Regions from separate parts of the Vibrio sp. DW001 genome, predicted to be linked through region 1. Evidence: riboswitches for the same ligand, from Rfam matches in the RefSeq annotation. Region 1 holds a riboswitch; the other holds the start of a gene.
The links. A riboswitch is a leader RNA that binds a small molecule or an ion and turns the genes downstream of it on or off. The one in region 1 is predicted to bind lysine.
Positions count from the first base shown of each region.

Region 2: another riboswitch for lysine. It lies ahead of L3V77_RS10945 (Na+/H+ antiporter NhaC family protein); the one in region 1 lies ahead of lysC (lysine-sensitive aspartokinase 3).

Region 1 covers NZ_CP091975.1:3,424,855-3,432,205, reverse strand. The annotation lists gene metH (methionine synthase) at 1-3,100, shown strand, start outside; gene lysC (lysine-sensitive aspartokinase 3) at 3,211-4,512, opposite strand; lysine riboswitch at 4,670-4,847, opposite strand; gene L3V77_RS15600 (alanine--glyoxylate aminotransferase family protein) at 5,069-6,190, shown strand; gene L3V77_RS15595 (Wzy polymerase domain-containing protein) at 6,219-7,351, opposite strand, start outside.
Region 2 covers NZ_CP091975.1:2,418,400-2,425,750, forward strand. The annotation lists gene hisD (histidinol dehydrogenase) at 1-262, opposite strand, end outside; gene hisG (ATP phosphoribosyltransferase) at 266-1,162, opposite strand; His leader region at 1,273-1,394, opposite strand; gene L3V77_RS10945 (Na+/H+ antiporter NhaC family protein) at 1,495-3,090, opposite strand; lysine riboswitch at 3,187-3,366, opposite strand; gene L3V77_RS10950 (H-NS family nucleoid-associated regulatory protein) at 3,732-4,139, shown strand; gene L3V77_RS10955 (inosine/guanosine kinase) at 4,211-5,515, opposite strand; gene L3V77_RS10960 (DUF2057 family protein) at 5,684-6,352, opposite strand; gene L3V77_RS10965 (porin) at 6,512-7,351, opposite strand, start outside.

The DNA of each region.
Region 1 (7,351 bases):
TGCGTTTGCTGTCGATACAGTATTTGAAGAATTGAATATCACGTTACCAGTAATGATCTCCGGAACAATTACTGATGCGTCTGGTCGTACACTTTCAGGTCAAACTACGGAAGCATTTTATAACGCGCTTCGTCATGTAAATCCTATCTCATTTGGTCTGAATTGCGCCTTAGGACCCGACGAACTTAGGCAGTATGTCGTAGAGATGTCTAGAATTTCTGAAACCTATGTTTCTGTTCACCCTAATGCGGGATTACCTAATGCGTTTGGTGAATATGACCTTTCGCCAGAGGATATGGCGGAGCATATTATCGAGTGGGCTGAAAGCGGCTACGTAAACATAGTTGGAGGCTGTTGTGGAACGACCCCTGAACACATTCGGCTGATGGCATTAGCGGTGGAAGGGGTTGAACCTCGACCATTGCCAGATATCCCCAAGGCTTGTCGTCTTTCTGGCTTAGAACCAGTAACCATTGATAGAGGCACTCTGTTTGTCAATGTGGGTGAACGAACGAACGTAACAGGTTCCGCTCGTTTCAAGCGCCTTATCAAAGATGAGCTTTACGATGAAGCCTTAGAGGTTGCGCGTCAACAAGTTGAGAGTGGTGCGCAGGTCATCGATATCAATATGGATGAGGGGATGCTTGATTCTGAAGCGTGTATGGTGCGTTTTCTTAATCTTTGCGCGACGGAACCAGAAATATCTAAAGTTCCTATCATGGTGGATTCGTCAAAATGGGAAGTAATAGAGGCCGGCCTGAAGTGTATTCAGGGAAAAGGTATCGTTAACTCTATTTCCCTGAAAGAAGGAAAAGAAAAATTCATCCACCAAGCTAAGCTTATCCGCCGTTACGGCGCTGCTGTTATTGTCATGGCTTTTGATGAAATTGGACAGGCTGATACACGTGATCGTAAGTTACAAATCTGTACTGAGGCATACCGTGTTCTCGTTGATGAAGTCGGTTTTCCACCGGAAGACATTATTTTCGACCCAAATATATTTGCAGTTGCGACGGGTATCGATGAACATAATAATTATGCATTAGACTTTATTAATGCGGTAGCGGATATCAAGCGCGATCTTCCATACGCAATGATATCTGGTGGTGTTTCTAACGTATCCTTTTCTTTTAGAGGCAACAATTATGTGCGTGAAGCAATACACGCCGTATTTCTGTATCACTGTTTTAAAAATGGTATGGATATGGGTATTGTTAATGCTGGGCAATTGGAAATATATGACAACGTACCGGAAAAACTGCGTAATGCAGTTGAAGATGTCATTCTAAATAGAACGGATAAGGGAACAGAAAACCTTCTCGACATTGCGAACGAGTATCGTGGTAATGCCGTGGGTAAAGAAGAAGATTCATCTACTCAAGAATGGCGAAGTTGGCCTGTAGAGAAAAGGTTAGAGCATTCACTCGTTAAAGGCATTACAGAATTTATCGTCGAAGATACAGAAGAAGCAAGAGTTAATGCTTCTAAGCCACTACACGTCATTGAAGGCCCTTTGATGGATGGCATGAATGTAGTCGGTGATTTGTTTGGCGAGGGAAAGATGTTTTTACCTCAAGTGGTTAAATCTGCGCGGGTAATGAAGCAAGCGGTCGCGCATTTAGAGCCCTTTATTAATGCTTCGAAAGAAGAGAGTCGTGCAAATGGAAAAATCCTGCTTGCGACAGTCAAAGGTGATGTACACGATATAGGCAAGAATATTGTCGGTGTCGTTTTACAGTGTAATAACTACGAGATAATTGACCTTGGTGTGATGGTTTCTTGCGAAAAAATTCTCAAGGTGGCGAAGGAAGAGAAGGTCGATATCATTGGTTTGTCAGGTTTGATTACACCTTCGTTAGATGAGATGGTGCATGTAGCCAAAGAGATGGAACGACAGGGTTTCGATCTTCCACTATTAATCGGTGGCGCGACGACATCGAAAGCCCATACCGCTGTCAAGATTGAACAGAATTATAGCCATCCAGTTGTTTACGTAAATAATGCTTCGCGTGCTGTTGGTGTTTGTTCATCGTTACTTTCAGATGAATTGCGTCCAGCGTTTGTTGAAAAAGTCGAACAAGACTATGTCAAAGTTCGAGATCAGCATAATCGTAAAAAACCACGCACAAAGCCTGTTTCATTACAAAGAGCACGAGATAATAAAGTCGCGATTGACTGGCAGAATTATACCCCCCCAGAACCGGCAAAATTAGGTGTACACGTTTTTGAAAATTTCGATGTGGCGAGCTTAAGACGCTATATAGATTGGACCCCGTTCTTTATGACTTGGACGCTTATGGGTAAGTACCCTAAGATTTTTGAACATGAAGAAGTCGGTGAAGAAGCGAAAAGATTATTTGACGATGCGAATGAATGGCTGGACAAAATAGAACGTGAAGGCCTACTTAAAGCAAGTGGTATTTGTGCTTTACTTCCTGCCGCAAGCATTGGTGATGATATCGAAGTGTATACTGATGAATCACGTACGCAAGTTGCAAAAGTACTTCACAATTTACGTCAGCAGACAGAAAAGCCTAAAGGCTTTAACTATTGTTTGAGTGATTATATTGCCCCCAAATCGAGTGGTAAAAAGGATTGGATTGGAGGTTTTGCGGTTACAGGTGGTATTGGTGAGCGCGAACTGGCCGATAAGTTTAAAGCTGAAGGTGATGATTACAATGCAATCATGGTTCAGGCTGTAGCAGATCGATTAGCAGAAGCTTTTGCAGAATGTTTACATGAAAAAGTGCGTAGAGAAATTTGGGGTTACTCTCCCGAGGAGATGTTATCCAACGAAGATCTTGTTAGAGAGAAATACCAAGGTATTAGGCCTGCACCTGGTTACCCAGCTTGTCCTGAGCATACAGAGAAAGGTGCTTTATGGGAGCTTCTTAATGTTGAAGAATCGATTGGTATGTCTTTGACATCTAGTTTTGCAATGTGGCCTGGAGCCTCAGTCTCGGGTTGGTATTTTTCACACCCTGATTCGCGATTTTTTGCTGTGGCTCAGATACAACAAGATCAGGTTGAGGATTATGCAGAGCGTAAAGGTTGGAATATTCTTGATGCGGAGAAGTGGTTAGGCCCTAACATCAGCTAGTAGTGGAAGCTATTGCTAAACATGACAGACTTTGACGACACGATAGAAGACAAAGAAGGATGAATAAAAAGGCTTGGTTAAAGATACCAAGCCTTTTTATTCGAAGACCATTACTCACGTAGCTCGAATAATTCTCTATGTAGATCCTGAACGGCCCGACGGGAATCAACAGAACGTACTAAGAAGCACAAATTGTGCGGACTCGCACCATAGCAAATCATGCGTAGATTGAAGTCTTCTAATGTACTGAATACTTTTTTTGCGTAACCTTTGCATTCACTCATATTGTTGCCAATAAGCGCGACCAAACAGAGATTTTGCTCTACTTCTACAGTACAAAGTTCTTCAAGCTCTTTTTGGGCGTCAATGGGTAGTTCTGGCGCGCCACCGGATGTGTTCGTTTGATCAAGAGTAAGCGATACACTTACTTCTGATGTAGTGATTAGATCAACGGAAATCTTATACTTCGCTAGAATTTTAAACACGTCGGCTAAGAAACCATACGCTTGAAACATATTCGGACTACGCAGCGTTACCATGGTTTGGTTTCCGCGTAATGCTAATGCTCTAAACAGCGGTGAACTTCCTACTTTTTGTCTGATCCAAGTCCCTCCTTTTTCTGGCTCTTTAGATGAACCTACGAACACGGGAATACCATGGCGCAATGCGGGAACTAGTGTCGATGGGTGTAGTATTTTGGCTCCGAAGTTGGCCATTTCGGAGGCTTCACTGAAACTGATTTCAGGGATGGGTGCTGCCTTCGCTACTATGCGTGGATCTGTCGTGTAAATACCAGGAACATCGGTCCAAATCTCAAGGCCAGAAGCTTCAACCGATTCTGCGATTAATGCTGCACTATAATCACTGCCGCCACGGCCAAATGTCGTAGTATTACCATCTATATCAGCGCCAATAAAGCCTTGTGTAACGACAACATTATCGCGGCATAAAGGGATGAGTTTTTCTTGTGCTAGTTTGGCAACCGAATCTAGTTCTGGTTCTGCTTTTCCGTAGGCGCTGTTGGTTCTCATCATATCGCGAATGTTAAAACGTACCGCACTTAAGCCGCGCTCTCTTAGTATTTGAGTGAGCAAGTGGGTTGACATCCGTTCGCCATAAGCAACCATGTGATCTGTGAGTTTATCGCTACTTTGGAATGATGCCGCTTCAGCAGCCGATGCCACGCTCTTTAATAAAGAGGCAACTGATTGTTCTGTTTCTAAAGGGTCGGCGAGTTTATCAATGATGGCATAATGGATATCTTCAAGTTGTTCAATGACAACACGACGACGTTGTTCGTCTTGAACACCATTAGCCAACTCAACCAACAAGTTTGTCACACCAGAGCAAGCACTAATGACGATAAGTTTTGTGTTTGGGTTGTTCTCGATTATTTCAGCACAACGGCTCATGGCTTCAAAGTTGGCGACGCTTGTGCCACCAAATTTTGCTACATTGAATGCGCTCACGGCATTTCTCCCTGTATGTATTCAAATTAACAGTATTTCTATTTTTGTTATATTGAAGAGAGATTACTAGAGCAGAGGAAAAGCATTAGATATGGATGCGGACCTCAGAAGCTCTTCACCAAACAAGGTTGGTGACAATTGGTAGGATTCAGCCTACTCAACCGATAATTATTCACACTCAATGAAATATCATCTCGGCACTGCTCCCCCTGATTGCTTTGTCTCGGAGTTAAGGCTCCACAAAACACTTGCCTGGGCAATGCTCCTCTTCTGCTATAAAGCGAATTATCTAAATCAAGTTCAAACAAATCCAGACCTATTCATTGAACGATGTTGACGTCTAAATGTCAATTGCTAAAACTAATATTTGCCCAGTATTTATACAATGTACAAACGGTCCTTGAACAAGTGGTTTGACCTCTATACTAGAGTCGAATTGTTGGATGGTGAATTATGAGTTAGTCTTTAATACCCTACGCGTCTTATAAAAGGAATAATTATGACGATACAGAGCTTTATACCTCCTCATAGAACATTAATGGGCCCCGGTCCTTCAGATATATCACCGCAAGTTTTGCAAGCGTTGAGTCGTCCAACGATAGGGCATCTTGACCCATTATTTATCAATATGATGGACGAACTAAAACAGCTTCTTAAATACGCCTTCCAAACAGAGAACACGTTTACTATTGCGGTATCTGCACCCGGTAGTGCTGGTATGGAGGCTTGTTTTGTCAACCTAGTAGAAGCTGGCGATAAAGTGGTTGTGTGCCGAAATGGTGTGTTTGGTGAAAGGATGCGTGAAAATGTCATCCGCTGCGGTGGTGAAGCTGTCGTGGTTGATAATGAATGGGGCGAACCTGTTGACGTTAGAAAAGTAAGAGATGCCCTTGACGCTAACTCTGATGCAAAAATTTTAGCCTTCGTACATGCTGAAACCTCTACAGGTGCTCTCAGTGACGCACAAGCTTTGGCTTCTTTAGCACAAGAGAGAGGGGTCTTGACCATTGTTGACGCGGTGACTTCGCTTGGAGGCGTGCCGTTGAAAGTAGACGAATGGGGATTAGATGCCGTGTATTCCGGTAGTCAGAAATGTTTGTCCTGTGTGCCTGGTCTATCTCCTTTGACTTTTTCTGCAGCGGCTATTCAGCGCATTCAAAATAGACAGTCACCTGTGCAAAGTTGGTTTTTAGATCAAAGTTTAGTATTGGGTTACTGGAATGGTGAAGGTAAACGTAGCTATCATCACACGGCACCGGTGAATAGCCTTTATGCTCTGCATGAAGCCTTGTTGTTACTAAAAAATGAAGGGTTGGAGAATGCATGGAAACGGCATCAGATCATGTATGAAAAATTAAAGACTGGTTTAGAGTTGATGGGGATTCAATTTGTAGTAGATGAAGATTATCGACTGCCACAACTCAATGCCGTCTATATACCTGAAGGGGTAGACGATGGTGCCGTTAGAGCAACGCTACTTAATGACTATAACTTAGAAATAGGTGCTGGTTTAGGAGCATTAGCTGGAAAGACATGGCGTATAGGGTTGATGGGGTACGCCTCGAGAAATGAAAACGTGGCTCTATGTCTAAAAGCGTTGGACGAGACTTTAAATCAATAAGTTCGTAAGTAGGGTGGTTTGTACCACTCTACTTTTTAGTCGCTCCCTCTTCTTTTCTAGTATCAGACTCAATCGAATTACTCTCTTCTTCAATCACATTATTTTCAGCATTTTGGTTGTACTCTTCATCTACAGCAATGGGTTCTATGTCTATGGTTGAAAAGTCATGATTTGGAAATAAGAAGCTGGCTTCTGAACGTATTTGATTTGCTTTGCTTATTTCACCTAAACCTAAATAAGCCATGATCAGATTGCTGTAATATAATTCTTGTGGTTTTTGTCTAATGGCTTGTAAAGCCCAGACTATGTACTGTTTGATGGCAAGCGCATCGCCGGTTAATAACCCTTGCTTAAGAGAGGCACTGTATAGATTCCACTCGTAGCGCAATTGCTGTGATATGGGATAGACAGTCTGTGTCAGAATTCTTGAGTCTTTTGGAAAAGAGTGTTCAAACCTGAACAATGTCATATTGGTTTGTAATGCCATCAACATATAAGCAGATGTGACCGTTGGAACAACAAAGCTAGTGCTTCTTATCAGAACCTTAGTAATCTTAGAAATAGAGTGGATTTTGTATTTTGAGGTTCTTTGATCGATCCAATATAAAAGTATGATGAAAACTAACCAATGAATAGCCGAATGATAAAAAGGTGCGCCCATCTGGCTATGCAGCACGATAGGTATAAATAGGCTAAATATGGCTAATCGAGTTCCTCTACGTGCAGAGTATATTTTGAACAGCACCATTATCATCGCAAGGAAAATACCTACAATTGGAATCAGTCCTCCTTCGATTCCCCAATAAAGAGTTTCATTTAATGGATGCTCGACAGATGAATATCCTACCGGATAATCCGAATTTAATTGATGTTGTCTTGCAGAATACAAAATATATTCGGGTTCAAATCGACCATATCCGTATCCAGTAAAAGGTTTCTCTATGAGCATATCTATCGCTTGTGGAAATAACGTAGATCTTTCTATTTGTTGTTTTTGAAAGGACTGCGCGTCAACGCTATTGGCGGAAATAAGCATCAAACCAAACCCTATTCCGGCCACTGACGATGATATCCAACCGCTGAATCTTTGTGGTGTTGAGAAGCGATACAGATAGGTTGCAATAATAACAAAACCGAATGCCGTACCTATCCATTCTAATT
Region 2 (7,351 bases), 1.0 Mb from region 1:
CTTGTCCAAGCGCTTCTTTCATTTTCTCTGAAAGCCTCTCCGAGGCCGCCTCTATTTCTTCGCTAGAAACACGAATGGACGCCGGCGTCACTCCATCAAATTTTTGCGTAAGTTCTACCAGTGCTTTATCACCCTCAGAACGGACTTTTTTGATTACGCCTTGCACTGTCGCCGTAATATTTGCGCCTTCGGCAATTGCCGGACGCTCTAAAACTGAGTCTTGCTGCGATTCACTTAAAGATTGCCAAACAACAGTCTTCATCACTTACTCCATCATTTTTTCGATTGGAAGAACAAGAATTGAACTCGCGCCGAGTTCTTTAAGCTGTTCCATCGTTTCCCAAAATAGATTTTCTGTACTCACTAAGTGTACGGCTACTCGGTTTGTTTCTGCGGCAAGGGGTAACACCGTTGGGTTTTCCGCTCCGGGTAAAAGTGCTTTTATCGCTTCTAACTGATCGGTAGGCGCATGTAGCATGATGTACTTCGACTCTTTTGCTTGAATCACACCTTGCATACGAGTGAGTAGCTTATTGATAAGTGCTTCTTTATCTTCGTCAAATTCACCTGCACGTTGAATCAATGTTGCTTTAGAGCGGAAAATAACTTCGGCTTCTTTCAGTCCATTCGCTTCTAACGTTGCTCCGGTTGAAACAAGATCAGCAATCGCATCCGCCAGACCCGCGCGAGGCGCCACTTCTACAGACCCTTGTAAATTACAAGTGCTGAAATCAACACCCTGCTCATCCATAAAGGCTTTTAGAAGGTGTGGATAGGTGGTGGCAATACGCTTTCCATTGAGGTCTTGCGGACCGTTGTATTGTTCATCTTGATTAATAGCAATGGACAATCGACAACCACCAAAATCTAAACGGCGAAGAGCAACAAATTCACTAGGTTCACCTAAAGCGACTCTGTCTAAGCGGACTTCTTCTAGCTCATTTTCACCGATAAAACCAAGGTCAACTACACCATCCATGACCAACCCAGGGATATCATCATCACGCACCAGTAGTAAATCGATAGGCATATTTTCTGTATGGACAACTAAACGCTCACCCATCAAATTAAACTTAGCACCACACTTTTTAAGCAGTTCTTGGCATTCTTTACTTAGGCGGCCTTTTTTCTGGATGGCAATTCTGAGTCGTTGTGTTTGCATTATTCTATTCCCTGTCTGAATATTCGTTATTTTTTTAAATTCTGATTTCGCTTTGTATTACAAATTACTGGCGCGATTTTGTGCATAAATACGTTGAAACATCTAAAACCAAAAAACCCTCGGGGCTTTTATTTCCCGAGGGTTCGAATCTTTGATTTGACCTCCGGGATTTATTATCTCCCGGGTATGCGTACACCGCCCGAAAGACTACTCAGGATGATGGTGATGATGAATGTTCATTACAAATATACGCATAATTTCTTAGTTCCTTTCGCTTATAAACACACTAACTAAGCTCGATTCAATTTTCAACCTAAAAATGTGTTTTTTTTTTACGCATTTTGCATCTGTTGGTTTTTTGCTTTAGATATCGTCGACAATACGAAGCAGGCAATCACGAATGCAATAGAGGCAGTTGCGAATGACGTTGCGACAGAATTCGTTAACCCAAGAACAACAAAACCGACACTAGAGACAAGCGCGACAGTAATGGCATAAGGCAATTGAGTCGCAACATGATCGATATGATTACAACGAGCCCCCGTAGATGACAATATAGTCGTATCTGAAATCGGTGAACAGTGATCACCGAAGACTGAACCTGCCAAAACAGCACTCAGCATAGGCAACATCATTGTTAAGTCTGTCGCACCTGCCATATCGCCTGCTATCGGTAACATTATTCCAAACGTTCCCCATGATGTTCCAGTAGAGAACGCCATTAACCCAGACAATAAAAATAAAATGACAGGCAACCAGTGGACGCTAATATTGCCTTGAATTAAAGAAGACAAATAGGCCCCTGTTTTCATGTCGCCGATAACCGAACCTATCGACCATGCAAAAATCAATATTAATATAGCGCTAAACATAGATTTAGCACCAATCCAAACTGTATTGGCAATATCGGCTATCGGTAATTTTTGTTTGAAGACGGTAAATAATGCAACAATTAATCCGGCTAAGCCACCATATACAAGCGAGCGACCAACATCGGTATTTTCAAATGCCCCTAGCAATGAAAACATTTTACCATCAGCTTCTAATGCCGTGCTTCCGGTATATATCATCGACACAACCGTTGCGAAAATCAAAAATAGAATAGGAAGGACTAAATCAGACACTTTTCCATATTCACTTTCTACGATAGCGAGCTCTTCATTTAATTCTAGAGCTTCAGGACTACCGTCATCAGACGTGAATTTATTGTTTAAGGACGCTTCATGTTCATGTTTACTCATTGCACCAATGTCTAATTGAAACCATGCAACAGCAAACACCATCAATAATGCAAATACCGCATAAAAATTCATTGGTACTAAACGTAAATAGGCACCCAAAGCTGAATATTCAGTTAACCCATGGCTTACTAGAATACCGCTGATAATAGTCATTATATACGCGCCCCAACTAGAGACAGGCATTAATACACACATAGGTGCTGCGGTTGAATCTAAAATATAGGCCAACTTTGCCCGTGACACATTGTAACGATCGGTGACAGGGCGTGATATCGCGCCAACAGCAAGGCTATTGAAATAATCATCGACAAATATAAATACGCCTAAAAAGGCCGCGAGCAATTGTGAACCACGTTTACTTTTCACTCGTGTTTGAGCCCAAAGAGCGAACGCTCTAGTGCCTCCTGACAGAGTTAATAACGCGGTCATCATTCCAAGGATGATTAAAAAGGCAACAATACTCATATTCCAAGTATTAATACCGCCATCCTCGACAAATACACCTTTGACCGTAGTGCCTATATAGCTAAAGGAGTTTAATATGGAATAGTCCGCAAGGAGTAAGGCGCCTAATACAATACCAATACCCAAGGAAACTAATACACGGCGGGTAACGACAGCAAGGCCTAAAGCCATTAAAGGTGGTAATAACGATAAGGGTGACGAAGCAAAGTCTACTAAATTCATGATCTACAAAACCGATTGGTTAGAGATCTACTGCAGAATTAACATGTAAAATGTGGATATGTTAATGATAAGTGAAAGAAAACCAACAGTTTCCCAACCCACAGTAGCGCTCCATAGTTAATAAAAAATACACTATGGCAGTGTCGTAATTATTAAATACGACCCCAGCAAGCGGCTTGATAAACGCACTCACTTCGGCAATAACTCCTTTCTAGGCTATTCATTGGCATCACCCCAATAGAATGTACTGATAGTTATTGCTCCTCTACCTCAGTAAACAGCTAGGTTATAAAGAAAAACTCTTATATAAACCTAGAAACTGAATAAGGTGCGCGCAATTGTACGGATTTGACCATCTTTTGCAACATAAAAAGCCGTCACAATTCATTTCATTCGATAGATATGTCCATAGAATCCAATACGGTTGATATACACTGCTTTTTAAACGGTTACGTAATAATGTCAGAGAATTGTCAAAATATCAGTTCATCGAATTGGAAATATGAGGTCAATTTACAAAAATTTATATTATTATGTCGCGAGATTAGTACGATATATATAATTTAATTCTAAATAATTTGGTATTATTTAATTTGACTGTTATTATTGTGGTGTTTAATAATAATCAAATGGAAGTAAACATGTCAGAACTTACAAAAACGCTGCTCAATATTCGTAGTCTGCGTGCCTTTGCTCGCGAATTAACTTTTGAGCAATTAGAAGAAGCCCTAGAAAAACTTACCGTCGTTGTTGAAGAACGTCGTTCAGCAGCAGACGAAGAAAAAGCAGCTTTAGCGGAAAGAGAAGCTAAGCTAGCTGAATATGCTCAGATGATTGCAAAAGATGGCATTGATGTTGAAGATTTAATTTCTGCGTTATCTGGCGAAACCAAAACAAAAACTCGTAAGAAGCGCGAACCTCGCCCAGCTAAATATAAATATGTTGATACAAATGGCGAAGAAAAAACTTGGACAGGGCAAGGTAGAACACCTTCTACTATCCAATCGCAGCTTGATGCTGGTAAACCTTTAGATGATTTCCTAATCTAAAGTAAATGAATTAAATTATTAAGAGCTCCTTATGGAGCTCTTTTTTTATCATTCTATTAATACAACAACTATTATCTCTCCCAATACGCTTCCTCTAAACTATCTTCGCGCTCAGGTAATCCTCTTGATAATCGGGGGGAATGTTGTACTAATACTTCATAGCTCGCTCTGTTTGAATATTTACACACTTGAGAGAACGAGGAATACGTTAAATAAGGGTATTGATGCTTACTTGAATTTGGCACATTTTCTTTATGATATCTATTTGCAGCCATATCATGCAACAACGCAGAAAGCGCAGCGTCCCCTGCTCCATTCGTATTCTTAATTTTTTCAGGTCCTCCCATATAAGGCGCAATATGAGAGTAAACCTTGATTGGTGACTCACACGCATCCATAATGGTTGGTCGACTAAACTCGTATTCGTTGAACTCGGCGATAGCGCCAGGCAGCAACGGCAACGTAGTTGGTCTCTTAGCACTATCTTCCGTATAACCAGCCATAAACAGTCCTACAGGGCCCGCAGTACACAATACTAAGTCAACCCAATCCAATGCCTTGTCTGCGGCTAACAGAGGGTCTCCGTTACCGGTGAGCGCTTCTGCTTCGTCTTCGTTCATCGCCACAACTGATACATGGTCGTTTAAAAACTGTTGCCAAAATAGTGGGTCATCTTGAATAACAAATTTTGTACCAAGAGTAAGCACCACAGGGACATGATATTTTTTGGCGTACTCTATAGCGCGCATTGTTGCGTCCGGCATCGGGTCGCCTTCTTTACAACGAACCAGATATGCCGTTAAGACCAGGGCAGAAGCATTTTCAAAAATCGATTCAGGGATGCTATCAGGACGTAATTGATTCATCTGTCCCTCACTGATGGCGAAGGTCCTTTCGCCATTGTCCGATATCAACGCAAAACAGCGTCCTATCGCACCCGTGACCGATTGGAGGTAGTTAAGGTCCATACGGCTAGAGGTATTACACAAATAGCGATAGCCATAGCTGCCAATTTCAATGTCTTTACTCATCACTCCCAACAGGGTCGACTTGTCATCAGCAAGAACGGAATAGTTATGTAGCGTATTTCCTATGGTTCCGCCCGCAAACTCATTACTTATCAGCTCATCGCGTTTTAGTTGCTGATAAAGTGCTTCCGCTGTTTCGTCATCAATAACCAGAGAATGACCTTTACTGAGACCATATTTTTCGATGAAATGATCGGGCACTCGAGCTTCGATATCCACTAATGTCTGATCAATCCCAATGATATGCGTTCTTGTCATCCTTTTATTAGTTTGTACTTGAGTCACTAAAGGATCGCGCGCATTAACGGGAAAATAGTGTTTAGATTTGCGTTGACCGGGAAATTTCATAGAAAGGTTCTGCTGCTAGTAAGGGCGTATGTCCAATTCTAGCCTTTGTTATTTGTAACAGCAATATGACGGTAAAAAGCAAACGTTTTCGTATTGGGAATAATATTCAGACAACAAAAAACCGCCAATAACAAATTATTGGCGGTTTTTTGTTGTCTGAATAAAGGATTATTCTTGGTCAATCATCCATCTACGGAATTCTTTACGCTCGGCTTTAGAGGCTTTTAGATACCAAGCTTTTAGTTGATCGAGGTTAACACCATCGTTAGGTAAGTTTCCTTTTGAAGCACTGTCATGTCCAGCAGAACTTCCTGCCGCAACGGTTGTTGCTGCAACTGCCGCTAATTCCGCTTTCGCTGTGATTTCAGCTTCGCTACCGAAGAAGATGGCGTTGTTCTGGTTGTGTTCCACAACAAGTTCTTGCACATCTTGATATGGCATAAAGCCATCTTTACCTTCGAGTTTCTGGTAGGTATATTCTACATCCCCATTCGAATCGACCAATTTCATTTTTGGTACGCCTTCAAAATGTCGTGTTGCCCATTCGTAATTATTCATTTGAGGTGCAATAATTTCTAGGTCTTGTCCATTGGATTCAAACATCATTATGAATGGGGCAGAGTCAAACACTTTCTTACTTGAACCTTTTCCGAGCCGCGCAGATACTCTTACTACCACCTGAGTAAACCCGTCCTTTAGTTCAAAGGGGCCACTCCAAGATTCAGGTTCTTGTTCATTTATTACCAAAATCCGTATATTTTTACCTGGGATCAACTCAGCTGACGATACGGCACCTGATAGCACTAAACCAATTAGCACATAGAATATGCGTTTCATATTATTCCTTAATTTATTCAAACACTAAAATTGTCATTCCGCTTCATGATACCGATTCTACGTAGTAGAGCCAAGCCCGTAGACGGTATTTATTCACGCAATAAAAAAACCACCCTATGGGTGGTTTTTTTGGATTCTATTTGAAACTAAAGTTTCAGATTAGAATTCTACTTTAGCGCCTACAGCATAGCCAACTTCGCTATCATCTAGGTCGTTGCCGCCAATTTCAGCGTAAAGCGTTGTAGCTGGAGCAATTGCATAACCTGCGTTAACGAAGTAGTTAGTTGAGTCGAGGATAACAACGCCATCGCTATCAGTAACACCAACTTCAACATCAACCCAATCAACACCTGCAGAAAGTGTTACTTTCTGAATAGTGTAGTCAGCAGTAATAGCTACTGTGTTAGCTGTATCTTCTACATCGTAGTAAGCAAGGCCAACATTAGCAGCAGCAAACGCGTAGCTTGCTTCTAGAGCAAAAGTATCTTGGTCAGCTTTGTTTGAAGTGCCGTAGTAACCCATTAGGTCGAAGCCTGCCATTGTTACACCAGCTTTCATATCGAACAAATCAGCTTTTGTGTCATCAGAACGTTGGTCATCACGGTATGCAGCTGATACGTAGAACATGTCGCTAGAGTAATCCCAACGTACAGTTTCGTCGCCACAAACGTCAGCTTGTTCAACTGTAGTAGTAGTACCAAACTGGAAATCATTACCAAGACCTAGGTCATCACCGATGCTACATAAGTCACCGACTTTGAACGAACCCGCAGATGCAGTATAGAATGCAAAGTAAACGTCACCCATGTTTGAGCTGCCGCTTTGAGTAGTGCCGCCGTCGTCACCTTGGAATTCCCAGTAACCACCAACAGAAAGCTCATCACTTACTGCGTAGCGAACGTCAAATTTAATGTCTGCATCTTGGATTTCTTGCTGTACGTGTGAGTTGTCTGCTGTACCTTTAAGATAAACAACTTCTAGGTCGCCGCCGATGTTAAC